2 regions of the Methylorubrum subtropicum genome follow, and region 2 is predicted to be linked to the other one. Evidence: riboswitches for the same ligand, from Rfam matches in the RefSeq annotation. Region 2 holds a riboswitch; the other holds the start of a gene.
The links. A riboswitch is a leader RNA that binds a small molecule or an ion and turns the genes downstream of it on or off. The one in region 2 is predicted to bind cobalamin.

Region 1 (7,259 bases), on a different contig from region 2:
CGCGGGCGGCGACGACACGCTGTACGGCTTTCGCGGCGCGGACGACCTGAGCGGCGGGGCCGGAAACGACGTCCTCGACGGCGGGCTCGGCAACGACATCCTGCGCGGTGGCCTCGGCGACGACATCTACTACATCGACAACGCCTCCGACCGGATCGTCGAGGCGGCCGGGGCCGGGCGCGACACGGCCCTCGCCTCGTTCTCGGCGACGCTGGCGGCGAATGTCGAGGAGTTGAGGCTCACCGGCACCGCCGCGCTGAGCGGCACCGGCAACGCGCTCGGCAACACCATCACCGGCAACGAGGCCGCCAACACCCTCTACGGGCTCGACGGCGACGACGTGCTCGACGGCGGGGACGGGGCCGACCGGCTCGTCGGCGGGGCCGGCAACGACCGCTACATCGTCAGATCCGACGACGATGCGATCGTGGAGCAGGCGGGCGGCGGCACCGACACCGTCGTCAGCTCGCTCAACTGGACGCTCACCGACAACATCGAGAACCTGATCCTGTCCGACAATCCCGATCGCTGGCACGACAACGGCCGGCTGGGCACCGGGAATGCCCTCGCCAACGTCCTCACCGGAAACAGCTTCGGCAATACGCTGACGGGTCTCGACGGCGACGACACGCTGATCGGCGGCGGCGGCAGCGATCGGCTCGTGGGCGGCAACGGCACGGATCGCCTCGAAGGCGGCCTCGGCTACGACGCCCTGGACGGCGGTCGCGGGGCCGACGTCATGCTCGGCGGCGCGGACGACGACCGGTATCGGGTCACGGATGCCGGCGACCGGGTCGTCGAGATCGCCGGAGAGGGCATCGACACGGTCGTGACGACCATCGACTGGTCGCTGGAGCGCGGATCGAGCGTGGAGGAACTCGTCGCGGACGATGCCCTCGGCAGGTCGTTCAAGCTCGTCGGCAACGAATTCCAGAACAGGATCTTCGGTAGTTTCCGCGACGACGTTCTCGATGGAGGGGCCGGCGCCGACACGCTGCTCGGCGGGGCCGGGAACGATACGTATCTCGTCGATGATTCGGGCGATGTCGTCGTCGATGACGCGACCGTCGATTCCGGAGCGGACGTCGTCATCGCCTCGACCAGCTTCGGACTAAATCCCGAGGCCCGGATCGAGACGCTCAAGTTCGCCGACAACCGCTCCACCGCGGCTCTCTCCCTGATCGGCAGCTCGATCGGCCAGACCCTGATCGGCAACGGCGGCGCGAGCCGGCTCAACGGACGCGGCGGCGACGACACCTACATCGTCGACAACGGCGCCGACCTCGTGTTCGAGGCCGTGGGACAGGGCAACGACACCGTCGTCACCTCCGGCAGCTACACGCTGGCCGCCGGCCAGGAGATCGAGACCCTCAAGCTCGCCGGTCCCACCGGCACCGCCGCCCGCGGCCTCAAGGGCAACGGCTTCGCCAACACCCTGATCGGCAATGCCGGCGCCAACGGCCTCGACGGCGACGGCGGCGCCGACAGCCTCTACGGGCTTGCCGGCAACGACACCTACACGATCGACAACGTCGGCGACCGGGTGTTCGAGCGGGCGGGCGAGGGCACCGACACCCTGCGCACCTCCGTCAGCTACGTGCTCGCCGCCGGGCAGGAGGTCGAAGTTCTGCAACTCGTCGGTACCGCCTCGATCAACCTCACCGGCAACGACCTTTCCAACACGCTCCTCGACAACGCCGGCAACAACCGCCTCGACGGCGGCGGCGGGATCGACCTGATCCGCAGCACCGGCGGCATCGACACGCTGATCGGCGGGGCCGGCGACACCGCGGTGATCGACCGCTCCGGCGCCACCGCGGCGCTCAGCTTCGTCATGACCAGCGTCGAGGGCACCACCACGCTCGTGGGCGACGGCACCACCACCACTGGCATCGGCAACATCACGCTCTTCGGCGGATCGGGCAACGACCGCTTCGTGACGCTCGCCGGCAACAACAGGCTCAACGGCGAGGCGGGCAACGACACGCTGACGGGTGGTGCCGGCTTCGACATCCTGGCCGGGGGCGCGGGCAACGACACGTTGAAGGCCGGGGCCGGCAACGACACGCTGACGGGTGGCGAGGGCAACGACACGCTTGAGGGCGGGGCCGGCAGGGATACCCTGGACGGGGGCGCGGGCGACGACCTCTACCTCGTCGACAGTTCGACCGACCAAGTGTTCGAGATGGCACGCGGCGGCTCCGACCGCATCTTCTCGACGAGCAACTACGCGCTCGCCGGCGGGCAGGAGATCGAATCCCTGAGCCTGCTGGGCTCGACGGGCACGGCGCGGCTGAACCTCTCGGGCAACGAGTTCGGCCAGGCGCTGGTCGGCAACGCGGGCGCCAACGGACTCGAGGGCAAGGGCGGCAACGACGTGCTGACCGGCGGTAAGGGGGCCGACAGCTTCGTGTTCGCCAGTACGCTCGGGGCGAACAACGTCGATCGCATCACCGACTTCTCGGCCGAGGACACGATCCGGCTGAGCAAGAGCGTGTTCACGGCGCTGGCGCCGGGCGAACTCAAGGCGAGCGAGTTCAAGGACATCGCCAAGGGCAAGGTCGATGCCGACGACCACATCCTCTACGACAGCCGGACCGGCTCCCTGTTCTACGACGCCGACGGCTCGGGCCGCGGGGCGGCGGTGAAGTTCGCCGTGCTCGACAACAAGGTCGCCCTCACCCACGCCGACTTCGTGGTGTGAACCCGACCGGGCCGGGCGGTTTTTTTGGGGGGGCCCGCCCGGCCCTCCCCTTCGTCAGAACCGTCCGGCGAGCGTCAGCCGCACGGCGGTGGGCTCGACGGGGTGGAAGTGGCGGTCTTCCACGCCCTCCTTCTCGGAGCGCAGCCGCGACTCGTAATAGTAGGTGATCTGGTCGGCCTTGGCGTTCGTGAGGTTGAGGACGTCGAGCGACAGGCTGACGCCGTTGGCGAAGGCGTAGCCGATGCGGCCGTTGACGAGCGCGGTCGCCCTGGATCGCACCGAATTGTCCTCGATCAGCGGACGCGGGCCGAAATAGCGGAAGCGCAAGCTCCCGAACCAGCCCTCGCCCTCGCCGAAGCTGATCCCGGCCGAGGCGATGGTGGTCGGCGCCTCGGGGATGCGGCGGCCGGCCTCCGGGACGCGGTCGGAGAAGCGCGCATTCGTCACCGTCAGGTCGCCCTCCAGCTGGAGCCAGGGGGTGAGCGCGTAGCGGTTGGTCCACTCGACGCCGAAGCGCCGGGTCGGGCGGCTCGGCTCGGTGGTGCCGGAATCGCCCTGGAACAGGTTCTCGGAGGCGAGTTCGAGCCGGAACAGGGCGAGCGCCGTCTCCAAGCCGGCGATCGAACGGTTGCGCAGGCCGACCTCGTAGCCGGTCGAGGGCACGAGGAAGAGTGCGTCCGCCGCATTGCCGGGGGCGACGACGCCGCGCACGTCGTTCGAGTGGAAGCCGCTGCCGTAGTTCAAGTAGAGTTCGGTATCGGCCCAAGGGCCGAGCACGAGGCCGAGCTTCGGGTTGACGATGCCGTCGCGCGCCCGGCCGGAGGCGCCGTCGATGAGGTTCGAGCGGACATCGGCCCAGAAGCCGTCGGCGCGAAAGCCCACGCTGGTGCGCAGCCAATCGGTCCAGCGCACCCGGTTCTCAGCGTAGAACGACGCGCTCGTCTCCCGCACCCGGTCGTCGAGCGTGGCCTCCCGGAACTGCCGCCGCGTGGTGTCGAACAGCCCGACCCGCATCGCGTCGGTGCGGGTCTGGAGGCCGACCTCGTTCTCCATCGGCATGCCGAACAAGTCGCCGGGGACGGTGTGGCTGACCTCCGCCCCGCCGAGCACCCGGTCGTCGAGCTGGCGGAACTGGTCGCCGTCGGTCCGATTCTTCGTCTGATCGTCGAGGAAGTAGGTGAAGTTGTTCCACAGATTCATCCGGTAGCGGATGAGGTAGGCGTTGGCCCGGGTGATCCCGGCCTCGCTGGTGTGGCTCCAGCGGCCCGACAGCGAGAAGCGGCCGGTGTCGCCGCCGTCGCTCGGATCGAGGCTGCCGAAGCGGCCGATCAACCCCTCCGCCACCGCGCGCTCGGGGATCTGGTTGGTGGCGTTCCACTTCGCCCAATAGGCCATGCCGGTGACGGAAAACCCGTCGAGGGCCGTGCCCTGGCTGTAGCGCACCACGCCGTTGAGTTTCTTCAGGCGGTCCGGCACGTCCCAGGGGCCGTCATAGGTCTGCGCCTCGCCCGCCACGAGGAGGTTGCCCGCGCCGAGCGGCGCGGAGCCGATGGTGAGCGCCCGCCGGTAGCCGAACGAGCCGATCGAGGTCAGGGCGACGTTCTTGGCCACCGTGTCGAGGTAATCGATCCGCACCGAGCCGGCGGAGGCGAAGTCGCCGTCGCGCACGAAGTAGGGGCCCTTGTGGAACTCGACCGCACCGACGAGTTCGGGGATCAGGAAGTTGAGGTCGGCATAGCCCTGGCCGTGGGCGTGGGTGCGCATGTTGACCGGCATGCCGTCCACGAACAGGGCGATGTCGGTGCCGTGGTCGAGGTTGAACCCGCGCAGGAAGAACTGGTTGGCCTTCCCCTCCCCCGAATGCTGGGTGACGATGAGGCCCGGCACCGCTTCCAGCACCTCGCCGGGGCGGGTGACCGGCCGGGCGTTGATCTGCGCGCCGGAGACGATGCCGCCGCTGGCCGAGGCCACCGGCTGCAACGCGCCGCCGATGCCGGTGACGCCGCCGGGATAGCCGGCGCTGGCCGAGAAGATCGTGGGGGCCGGCTGCGCCTGCCCGGCGACGGAGAGTTCGTCGAGGGTGACGGCCTCCTGCGCGCCCGCCGGGAGGGGCAGCAGCGCGGCGGCGAGCGCCGCCCATCGCAGGACGGTCGGGGGTCGGGAATCGGACACTGGCAAAGAAGCCTCGGGCAACGGCAGTGGCACGTCACCGCGAACGAGGCCGCGGACGGATCGAGCCTCGCAGGATCGATGCCGTCCCCGGCAACCCATCAGTGCACCCCGCCCGACGCGCCTCGCGTGTGACCACGGCTGACGGCAGGTCTCCTGGCTCGCGGGTCAGCGCCCTCTCACCGTCTTCCCGGATGCGGCGCATCCAGTGACACAGGTGGCGGAGGACTCGCCGCTCACAGTTGCGGGGGCAGCCGCGGCATCGGGCTTTCACCCTCACCGCGTTCCCTTTTGATCCCCGAGGGGAACCGTCACGGCCACGCTAGCACGGCGCGCGCCCGCGCCGTCAACGCGCGGTTGGAACGCCGGATGTGAAGCGGTGGAGCTGTGCCCCGCGGGAGACACCCGCCCTACCGTGTCCGGAGGGTCGCGTCGGCTCCCACCCCCAACCCGTCATTGCGAGGCGAAACTGACGCAATCCAGTGCTCCGCACTCCCAAGGGAAAGCTCGCACGCAGCCGTTTCGTCGGCGCAGTCTCGCCCCCTCCGAAAAGGTCGCGCCCTGGATTGCGTCAGTTCCGCCTCGCAATGACGGGGGGAGCCGGCGACCGGCGACCGGCGCGACCGACCGGAACCGGATCAGGCGCCCTGGCGGGCGGCGCCGGCCCGCGGCAGCACCCACGTCAGGGCGAGCCCGGCGGCGAGGCCGGCGGCGTGGAGCAAGGCAGTCGCGGCGAGGAAGCCGAGGCCGTAGGCGAGGCCGGAGGCCGTCTCGGGCATCTCGGCCCCGTGCGCCGCGCCGTGGAACACCGCGAAGGCGCCGACGAGCCCGGCGAGCGCGGCGAGCGGGATCAGCCGGGCGCAGACCGCCATCACGGCAAACGCCGCGACGGAGGCGAGGATCGCCGGCTCGACGAAGGGTAGGTCGAGGCCCGCCATCGCGAGGCCGGCGCCGAGCGTCATCATGCTCAGGAAGGACGCCGGCAGCAGCCATAGCGCCCGCCCGCCGACGAGGCCGGCGATGAGCCCGACCGCGACCATCGCCAGGATGTGGTCGGCGCCGCCGACCGGATGGGCAAAGCCCGCGGCCCAGCCCATCGCCTCGCCGTGGCCCGGATGGGCGAAGGCCGCGCCGGGCAGGAGCACGAGCACTGCCGCGAGCGGCATCGAGCGGAAGGTCATGCGGTGTCTCCGGATAAACATCATTTTGCGAGTCCGCCGGACTCGACGACGAAGCGGGCGATGGTGTCGGCGCCGTGGCCCTCGCGCAGCGAGGCGAAGACGTAGGGCCGGGTTCCCCGCATGCGGCGGGTGTCGGCCTCCATCACGGCAAGATCCGCGCCGACGAGGGGGGCGAGGTCGGTCTTGTTGACGACGAGGAGGTCGGAGCGGGTGATGCCGGGGCCGCCTTTCCGCGGGATTTTTTCGCCGCCCGCCACGTCGATGACGTAGAGGGTGATGTCGGCCAGTTCCGGCGAGAAGGTCGCGGCGAGGTTGTCGCCGCCGGATTCGATCAGCACCACGTCGAGCCTGGGAAAGCGGCGGCGCATCTCGGCCACCGCCGCGAGGTTGATCGAGGCGTCCTCGCGGATCGCCGTGTGCGGGCACCCCCCCGTCTCGACGCCCATGATCCGCTCCTCGGGCAGCGCCCCGGCCACGGTCAGGAGGCGGGCATCCTCCTTGGTGTAGATGTCGTTGGTGATGGCGCAGATGTCGTAGGCGTCGCGTAAGCGCTTGCACAGCTGCTCCATCAGCGCCGTCTTGCCGGAGCCGACGGGGCCGCCGATGCCGACGCGCAGGGGGCCGTTCACGGGGCCGTTGGCGGAAGTCATGCCGTCCTCATGAGCGAAAGATCCGGGAATACTGGGTCTCGTGCCGGAACGAGCCGAGATCGACGTGAAGCGTGGCCGAGCCCAGCGCGTCGAGGCCGAGCGGCTCGACCGTCTCGGCGAGCGCCGCCACGCGGGGCGAGAGCGCCGCGACGATGCGGGTGCCGGCCGCCTGCCCGATCGGCGCGATGCGTAAGCCCGCCGAGACGATGGCCTGGACGAAGGCGAAGCCGTAGGCCGCGAGCACCGGCCCCCGCGCCATGCCGTGGGCGGAGGCCGCCGCGCCGACCGCCACCGGCAGCGCCACCGGGCCAGGGAGCGCTTTCGCGACCGCATCGAGGCCCGGGCAGGGCCAGGCGGCCAGCGTCGCGTCGAGGAAGCTGCGGCCCTGCTGGCTCGTCTCCAGATGCAACTCGCGCGAGGGCGCCATCGCCAGGGCGAGGTCGTTGACGGCCTCCAGGGCGGCGCCGTCCCCGGCCGAAGCGTGAGCATGAGACGCTAGGATCAGGTCGTTGCGCCCGGAGCCCCGCTCCAGCACGTCGCCGAGCCACTCCGACA
Region 2 (7,259 bases):
GGGCCTTCGCCTGGGCCGGCCTCCTGTCCCCGCGGGTCGCCCTGCAGGCCCTGTCGCAGACGCTCGCCGGCACCGACTTCGCCCAGCACGCCCACTTCGTCTGGACGGCGGAGGCCTATCGCCGCTCGATCTCGGAGCGGATGAACGCCGAAATCCGCGACCGTCCCGAGCGCGGCGGCACGACCCTCGTCGCCGGGCCCGAACTGTGGCGGGAAATCCCGCCCTTCGCCCACGCGCCGCTGCCGTTGGCCCGCGCGCGGGCGGACGCCGCCGTCCCGGCCCTCGTGCTCGCCCTCTGGCTCGCGGGCGTCGGCGGCCTGTGCGTCCCCCTGGTCCGGAGGCTGAAGCCGTGAGCGCCGCCCGCTTTCCCCGGCTGCTCGCGGCCGAACTGCGCCTGATCCTGCGCGAGCGCCTCACCTGGGCGATCCTGGCCGCCCTCGTCGCGGCGCTCGGCCTCGCCGCCTGGACCGGCGCCGAACGCATCGCCGTCGCCCGCACGGCCCTGGCGGCGGCCGCCGCCGACGGCGAACGCGCCGTCCGCGAGGCGAAGGCCGCACACCTCCGCTACAGCCAGCCCGCCGCGATCAAGGTGAACTACTGGCAGGACCCGACCGACGCCTTCGGCTATCGGACCTACTTCATGGCGGCCTACGCGGTGAAGCCGCCGACGCCGCTCTCCGTGCTCGCCGCCGGCCCCTCCGACGTGCAGCCGGCGGTGACGAAGATCGATTTCGGCTTCAGCACGGTCTTCGACGACACCGCCACTGAGATCGGTTCCGCGGCCGCCCTGCGGCTCGGCCCGTTCGATCTCGCCTTCGTCCTCGTCGTCCTCGTTCCGCTCGCGACCATCGCGCTTGCCGGCACGCGCCTCTCCTCGGAGCACGACAGCGGCATCCTGCGGATGATCGCGGCGCAGCCCGTGAATCCGCGCCGCGTGGCCGGCGCCAAGTTCGGCGCCGCCGCCCTCGTCGCCCTCGCTGCGACGCTCGGCGGGACGGCGCTCGCCCTCCTGCTCTCGGGCGGGCTCGGCAACCTCGCCGGCTGGTCGGGAACGGCGGCGCTGCTCGCGGCGGCGCTCGCGGCCTACGTCGTCTTCTGGGTCGCGGCCTGCGCGCTGGCGGCGAGCCTGTGGCGCGGGGCGGTGGCGGCGCTGGCCGGCCTCGTGCTGGCCTGGGCCTGCCTGACGGTCGCCCTGCCGACCGCGCTCGGCCTCGCGGTCGATGCCCTGGCGCCGGTCCCGTCACGCATCGCCGCGATCGACGCGAGCCGGCAGGCGCAGGCCCGCTTCTACGCCGGGGACGAGGCCCGGAGGGTCACCGCCGCGTGGCTTGCCACGAAGCTCCCCGATGACGCGCTCCGGCCCGGCCTCGCCGATGCGCCCGAACTGAAGCGCCTCGCCCGCGACGCCCATTACGACGAGGCCCTGGCCGACCATCACCGGGCGGCGCGCGCGCAGGCGCGCGCGGCCTCGGCCTGGAGCCGAAAACTCGCGCTGCTCTCGCCCGCCACCGCCCTCGCGCTCGCGCTTGAGACCGCCTCCGGCGCCGATGCCGGGCGGCACGCGGCCTTCCTCGCCGAGTCCGCCACCTACCGGCGCAGCCTGCGTGCGTTCTTCGAGCCGCGCATCCTCACTCAAGCCCTCGACCCGGCGCCCGTCTGCGCGGGTTGCCCGGCGCGCCTCGACTTCGACGCCTACGACGCCGTGCCGGCCTTCGCCCCCGCCGACGCGCGCGGGGCAGCCGAGCGTCAGGCGCTGCTGACCCTGGCCTGCCTCGCAGCCGCGGCCCTCCTTCTCGCGGCGCTTGCAGTGTGGCGTCTCGGGCAATGGCCGGCATGATCGCCCCGCACGCCGACCCGATGCCCGAACCGTCGCCCCCCGCAGGATCGCCGGTCGCGTCCGCCCGCATCGTCTCGATCGATGCCCTGCGCGGGCTGGTGATGGTGCTGATGCTCCTCGACCATCTGCGCGAGACATGGTTCCTGCACGTCCCGGTCGCCGATCCGATCGACGCGCGGAGCGCCCTGCCGGCCCTGTATCTGGCCCGCCTCGCGGTCAGCCTGTGCGCGCCGATCTTCATCGTGCTGACGGGCGTGGCCGCCTACCTGTTCGGCACCCGGCACACGCTGGCGGAGACACGCGCCTATCTGGTGAAGCGCGGCCTCGTGCTGATGGCCTTCGAGGTCCTCTACCTCTCCGAATTGTACTGGGGCGTGGCCAGCCCGACGCTCTGGCTCCAGGTGATCTGGTGCATCGGCGTGTGCATGATCGTGCTCGCGGCGCTGATCGGCCTGCCGCGCTCCGTTCTCCTCGCGGTCGGGCTCGCGATCGTGTGCGGTCACAACCTCCTCGACCCGATCCGGCTCCAACCCGGCCAGCCGCTGTTTCCCGTCTGGGCCCTGCTGCACCAGCGCGACGTCATCGCGCTGCCCTTCGGCCTAGTCGCCAAGACGACCTATCCGGTGCTGCCCTGGATCGGCGTCATCGTGCTCGGCTACGTCATCGGCCCGTGGTTCCTGCCCGGCATCGCCCCGCATACGCGACAGCGCCGTTTCGCGGCCCTCGGCGGCGCGATGCTGATCGCCTTCGCGCTGCTGCGCTTAGTGAACGGCTACGGCGATACGCCCTGGTTCGTCGTCGAGGGCAGCGCCTTGCGGACCGCCATAAGCTTCTTCGCGCTCACGAAGTATCCGCCCTCGCTGCTGTTCCTGCTGCTGACCCTCGGGACCGGGGCGCTGCTGCTCACCGCGCTGGAGCGGATCGGCGATCGCCCGCCCGTCGCGGCGCTGGCGGTGTTCGGCGGCGCGCCGATGTTCTTCTACCTGCTCCACCTGACGGTGCTGCGGCTGCTTTACCACGGCGCGTCCGCGATCTGGGGCGCGACCCAGGGCACCGTGTTCGGCGTCGCCGATTACGGGTGGGTGCTCGTGTGGTACGCCGGGCTGATCGTGCCCCTCTACGGGCCGACGGCGTGGTTCGCGCGCTTCAAGGCGTCGAGGCGCGACATCGCCTGGCTCAAGTACCTGTAGCGCGGAGTGCGGCACGGGAGCCGATGGCTGGTCGTCGGCGCCCCGGCACGAAGACAGTGGGAGTCTCGCCCTCGATTTCGTTGACTCGACGCGCGGCCCTGAAATAACACTAGCTTGACGGTTCCCCTCGGGGATCAAAAGGGAACGCGGTGAGGGCGTAAGCTCGATGCCGCGGCTGCCCCCGCAACTGTAAGCGGCGAGCCTTCCGCCACCATGTCACTGGGCAGCCTCGCCCGGGAAGACGGTGAGAGGGCAGCGACCCGCGAGCCAGGAGACCTGCCGTCAGTCGTGGTCACACGCGAAACGCATCGGGCGGGGTGTCCTGGTGGGTGTCGAAGCGCCGTGATCCCGTGAGGACGCGAGCGCCGAGGCCTCGTTCGCGGTGACGTGCCACTGCCGTCACCCGAGGCTTGTCTCCCGTGCCCCATTCCCCTGGTTCCGCTCTCCGGAGCGTCCTGGCGCTATCCTGCGCCGGATCGGCCCTGCTCACAGCAACCTTCGCCCACGCCCAGCAGACCGCGGCGCCCTTCGCCGGAGCCCCGGCCGGCGTCGAGACCACCCTCGACGAGATCTCGGTCGCGGCCACCGGCTTGCCGACACCGACCACGCAGGTCGGATCGAGCGTGACCGTCCTGACCGCGCGGACGCTCGAACAGCAGCAGCGCCGCACCGTGTCGGACGCCCTCCAACAGGTGCCGGGCCTCAACGTCTTGCAGACGGGCGGCCCCGGCGGACAGACCTCCGTCTTCATCCGCGGGGCCAATTCCAACCACACCAAGGTGCTGATCGACGGCATCGACGCCACCGACCCGTCGAACCCCAACGGCTCGTTCGATTTCGGCCAGCTTCTCACCGAGGACCTGTCGCGCATCGAGGTGCTGCGCGGCCCCCAGAGCGGCCTCTACGGCTCGGACGCCATCGGCGGCGTGATCGCGTTCACGACTCGCCGGGGCGAGGGACCGGCCCGTGCCGTCGCCAAGGTCGAGGGCGGCTCGTTCGGCACCTTCAACCAGTATGGCCGCATCGCGGGTGCGGAGGGCGGGTTCGACTACGCCCTCTCGGTCTCGCACCTGCGGGCCGCCGCGACCCCGGTGACGCCGCCTGACCTCGTGCGGCCCGGCAAACCGATCTACCCGAACTTCTACGACAACGAGACCGTCTCGGCCCGCTTCGGCTACCAGTTCACCGATACGTTCCGGATCAACTCGATCACCCGCTTCATCGGTTCGAAGCTGCGCTTCAGCAACGACGATTACAGCCCGTTCCCGCTGCTGGGGGTCGGCGAGTTCCGCAATCAGGCCGACGTACAGCAGGTCTTCACCCGCAACGAGGCCGAATGGACACCGCTGCCGGGCTTCCACAACGTTTTCGCCGTCAACTACTCGAACCTGTACAATCGACAGCTCAAAAACATCTATAATCCGCTGGCGCTGCCGGGCGATTCGAACAACCTTGGCGAACGGCTGAGGTACGAGTATCGCGGCGACTACGAACTCTCGCCGGGCAACCTCGTCCTGTTCGGGGCCCAGCGCGACGAAGAGCGGCTGTTCACCGAAAACCCCAACAACATCATCACGGCGCGCAACGTCAATACCGCCGGCTACGGCGAGGTGCAGCTGACGCCGTTCGAGGGCGCCTCCCTCGTGGCCAACCTGCGCCACGACGAGAACGACGCCTTCGGCCCGGCCACGACCTACCGCGTGGCGCCGAGCTACATCGTCCCCGGCACCGGCACGCGCCTGAAGGGCAGCGTCGGCACCGGCTTCAAGGCCCCGACCCTGAACCAGCTCTTCGTGGACATCCCGGCCTTCGGGCAGAAAGGCAACCCGACCCTGCGGCCCGAGGAAAGCTTCGGCTACGACGCCGGCTTCGAGCAGCCGTTCGGTGAGCGTGTGCTCGCGGGCGCGACCTACTACGCCAACGATTTTCGGAATTTGATCCAGGGCACGTTCGACCCGAAAACCTTCCTCTTCACCAACGTGAATATCGGTCGTGCTGAGACCTACGGGGCGGAGGCGTTCCTGGCGGTGCGGTTCACCGACACGCTGTCGGGCCGGATCGACTATACCAACACGGTCTCGAAGGATGAGGTGAACAACCGCGAGCTGCTGCGCCGCCCGCGTCACAAGGGCAGCGCCACGGCGATCTGGACCCCGATGCCGGGCTTGACCCTGAGCGGCACGCTGATCGTGCTCGGCTCCTTCGTCGACGGCGCGCGCGACGCCGCCTTCACGCGCATCCGCAATCCCGGCTTCGCGATCCTCAACCTCGCGGCGAGCTACGACGTGTCTGAGACCGTCAGCGTGTTCGGGCGGATCGATAACCTGTTCGATCAGCGCTACGAGAATCCGACCGGCTTCTTGGGACCGGGCCTCGCCGTCTACGGCGGCGTGCGGCTGACCAGCTTCTGAGGTGACGATGCCGTCGCGAGCCGTCCTCGCTCTGTGGGCCATCCTGTTGACCATGCCGGCGGCCCGTGCTGCCGGTGCGGCGGAAGAGCCCGTGCGCGTGGTCTCGATGAACCTGTGCGCGGACGAACTCGTCCTGCGGCTCGCCGACCGCGATCAAGTCTTGGCCGTGACCTATCTCGCTGACGACCCGCGCGGATCGACGGTCGCGGCCGAGGCTGCCGGTGTTCCGGTGACGCGCGGCCTCGCCGAGGAGGTGGTCGCGCTCCGGCCCGACCTCGTCATCGCGGGCGCCTTCACGACGCGCACGACCGTCGGCATGCTCAAGCGCGTCGGCGCGCCCGTGCTCGAACTCGGCGTGCCGGCCGACCTCGACGGCGTGCGTGCCCAGATCCGTCAGGTCGCGGAAGCACTCGGGCACCCCGAGCGGGGGGAAGCCTTGGTCACGGACCTCGACGCCAAGCTCGCATCGGTCATCCCGTCGACCCGGCCGTTGCGGGCCCTCATCATGCGCCCGAACGCCTTCACGGTCGCCCCCGGCGGCCTTGGCGACGCGCTCATCCGCGCCGCCGGCCTCGTCAACGTCGCGGCCGAGATTGGACGCGACCGGTTCGGGCAGGTACCGCTTGAAGCCGCCGCGCTCGCGAACGCCGACCTGATCGTGACCGACGAGGGGGCGCCGGGCCTGCCCTCGCTCGCCGACACGCTCCTGCACCATCCCGTCTTCCGCGCTCTTAAGGAGAAGGGTCGGACCGTATCCATCCCGAACCGCTTCTGGACCTGCCCGGGCCCCCAGGTCGCCGAGGTCGTGGCACGGCTGGGGGCGGCCGCCGCGAACGCGCGGGCGCCTCGGCCATGAACGCACCTGTTCGAACCATCGCCGATCCCGTCTCGCGGCGCCCGGACACGCCGCGCGTCCATCGTGCCGTCGTCGCTGTCCTCGGCGCCGCGGTCCTCGCTCTGACGCTCGCCTCGGTCGCCATTGGCTACGCGGCCTTCGACGTGCCCACCGCCTTCGCCGACCTCGTCGCGGGCCGGACCGCGCTGCCGGCCCTGGTGCTGTGGGAGCTGCGCATCCCGCGGGCGCTGCTCGGCGGCCTCGTGGGGTTCAGTCTCGGTCTGACCGGGGCGGCGATGCAGGGCTACCTGCGTAATCCGCTGGCCGATCCCGGCATCCTCGGCCTCTCCTCGGCCGCGGCGCTGGGCGCCGTGCTGGTCTTCTACGGCGGGCTCGCCGCCTCACTGAGCCTCGCCCTGCCGCTCGGCGGCATCGCGGGCGCGGGCGTGGCGGCGCTGCTCCTCAACGCGCTCGCCGCCCGCGGCAGCTCCACGCTCGGGTTGATCCTGGCCGGCGTCGGCCTGTCGAGCCTTGCGGGCGCGCTGACCGCCCTGGCGCTGAACCTGTCGCCCAACCCCTACGCCGCCCTGGAGATCGTATTCTGGCTGATGGGGTCGCTCAGCGACCGCAGCATGGACCACGTGGTCCTCTGCCTGCCGCTGATGCTGGTCGGCTGGGGCCTGATGCTCTCGACCGGCTCCGCCCTCGACGCCCTGACGCTCGGGGAGGACACCGCCGCGAGCCTGGGGGTTGGCCTCGTCTCGGTCCGCGTGCGGCTCGTCACCGGTGCGGCGCTCGCGGTCGGCAGCGGGGTCGCGGTGTCGGGCGCTATCGGCTTCGTCGGCCTCGTCGTGCCGCACCTGATGCGTCCGCTCGTCGGGGCGCGGCCCGGCGCTAACCTGTTGCCGAGCGGGCTCGCCGGCGCGGTCCTCGTGCTCGCCGCCGACATCGGCGTGCGCCTGCTCGCCACCCGCCCCGAACTGAAG

Region 1: another riboswitch for cobalamin. It lies ahead of AAHG03_RS26395 (TonB-dependent receptor); the one in region 2 lies ahead of AAHG03_RS24840 (TonB-dependent receptor plug domain-containing protein).

What each region holds. Positions count from the first base shown of each region.
Region 1 covers NZ_JBBXMW010000038.1:7,286-14,544, reverse strand. The annotation lists gene AAHG03_RS26400 (hypothetical protein) at 1-2,704, shown strand, start outside; gene AAHG03_RS26395 (TonB-dependent receptor) at 2,759-4,738, opposite strand; cobalamin riboswitch at 5,003-5,201, opposite strand; gene AAHG03_RS26390 (HupE/UreJ family protein) at 5,512-6,054, opposite strand; gene ureG (urease accessory protein UreG) at 6,075-6,704, opposite strand; gene AAHG03_RS26380 (urease accessory protein UreF) at 6,712-7,259, opposite strand, start outside.
Region 2 covers NZ_JBBXMW010000029.1:22,301-29,559, forward strand. The annotation lists gene AAHG03_RS24825 (DUF3526 domain-containing protein) at 1-353, shown strand, start outside; gene AAHG03_RS24830 (DUF3526 domain-containing protein) at 350-1,837, shown strand; gene AAHG03_RS24835 (DUF1624 domain-containing protein) at 1,834-3,027, shown strand; cobalamin riboswitch at 3,129-3,325, shown strand; gene AAHG03_RS24840 (TonB-dependent receptor plug domain-containing protein) at 3,447-5,438, shown strand; gene AAHG03_RS24845 (ABC transporter substrate-binding protein) at 5,446-6,294, shown strand; gene AAHG03_RS24850 (FecCD family ABC transporter permease) at 6,291-7,259, shown strand, end outside.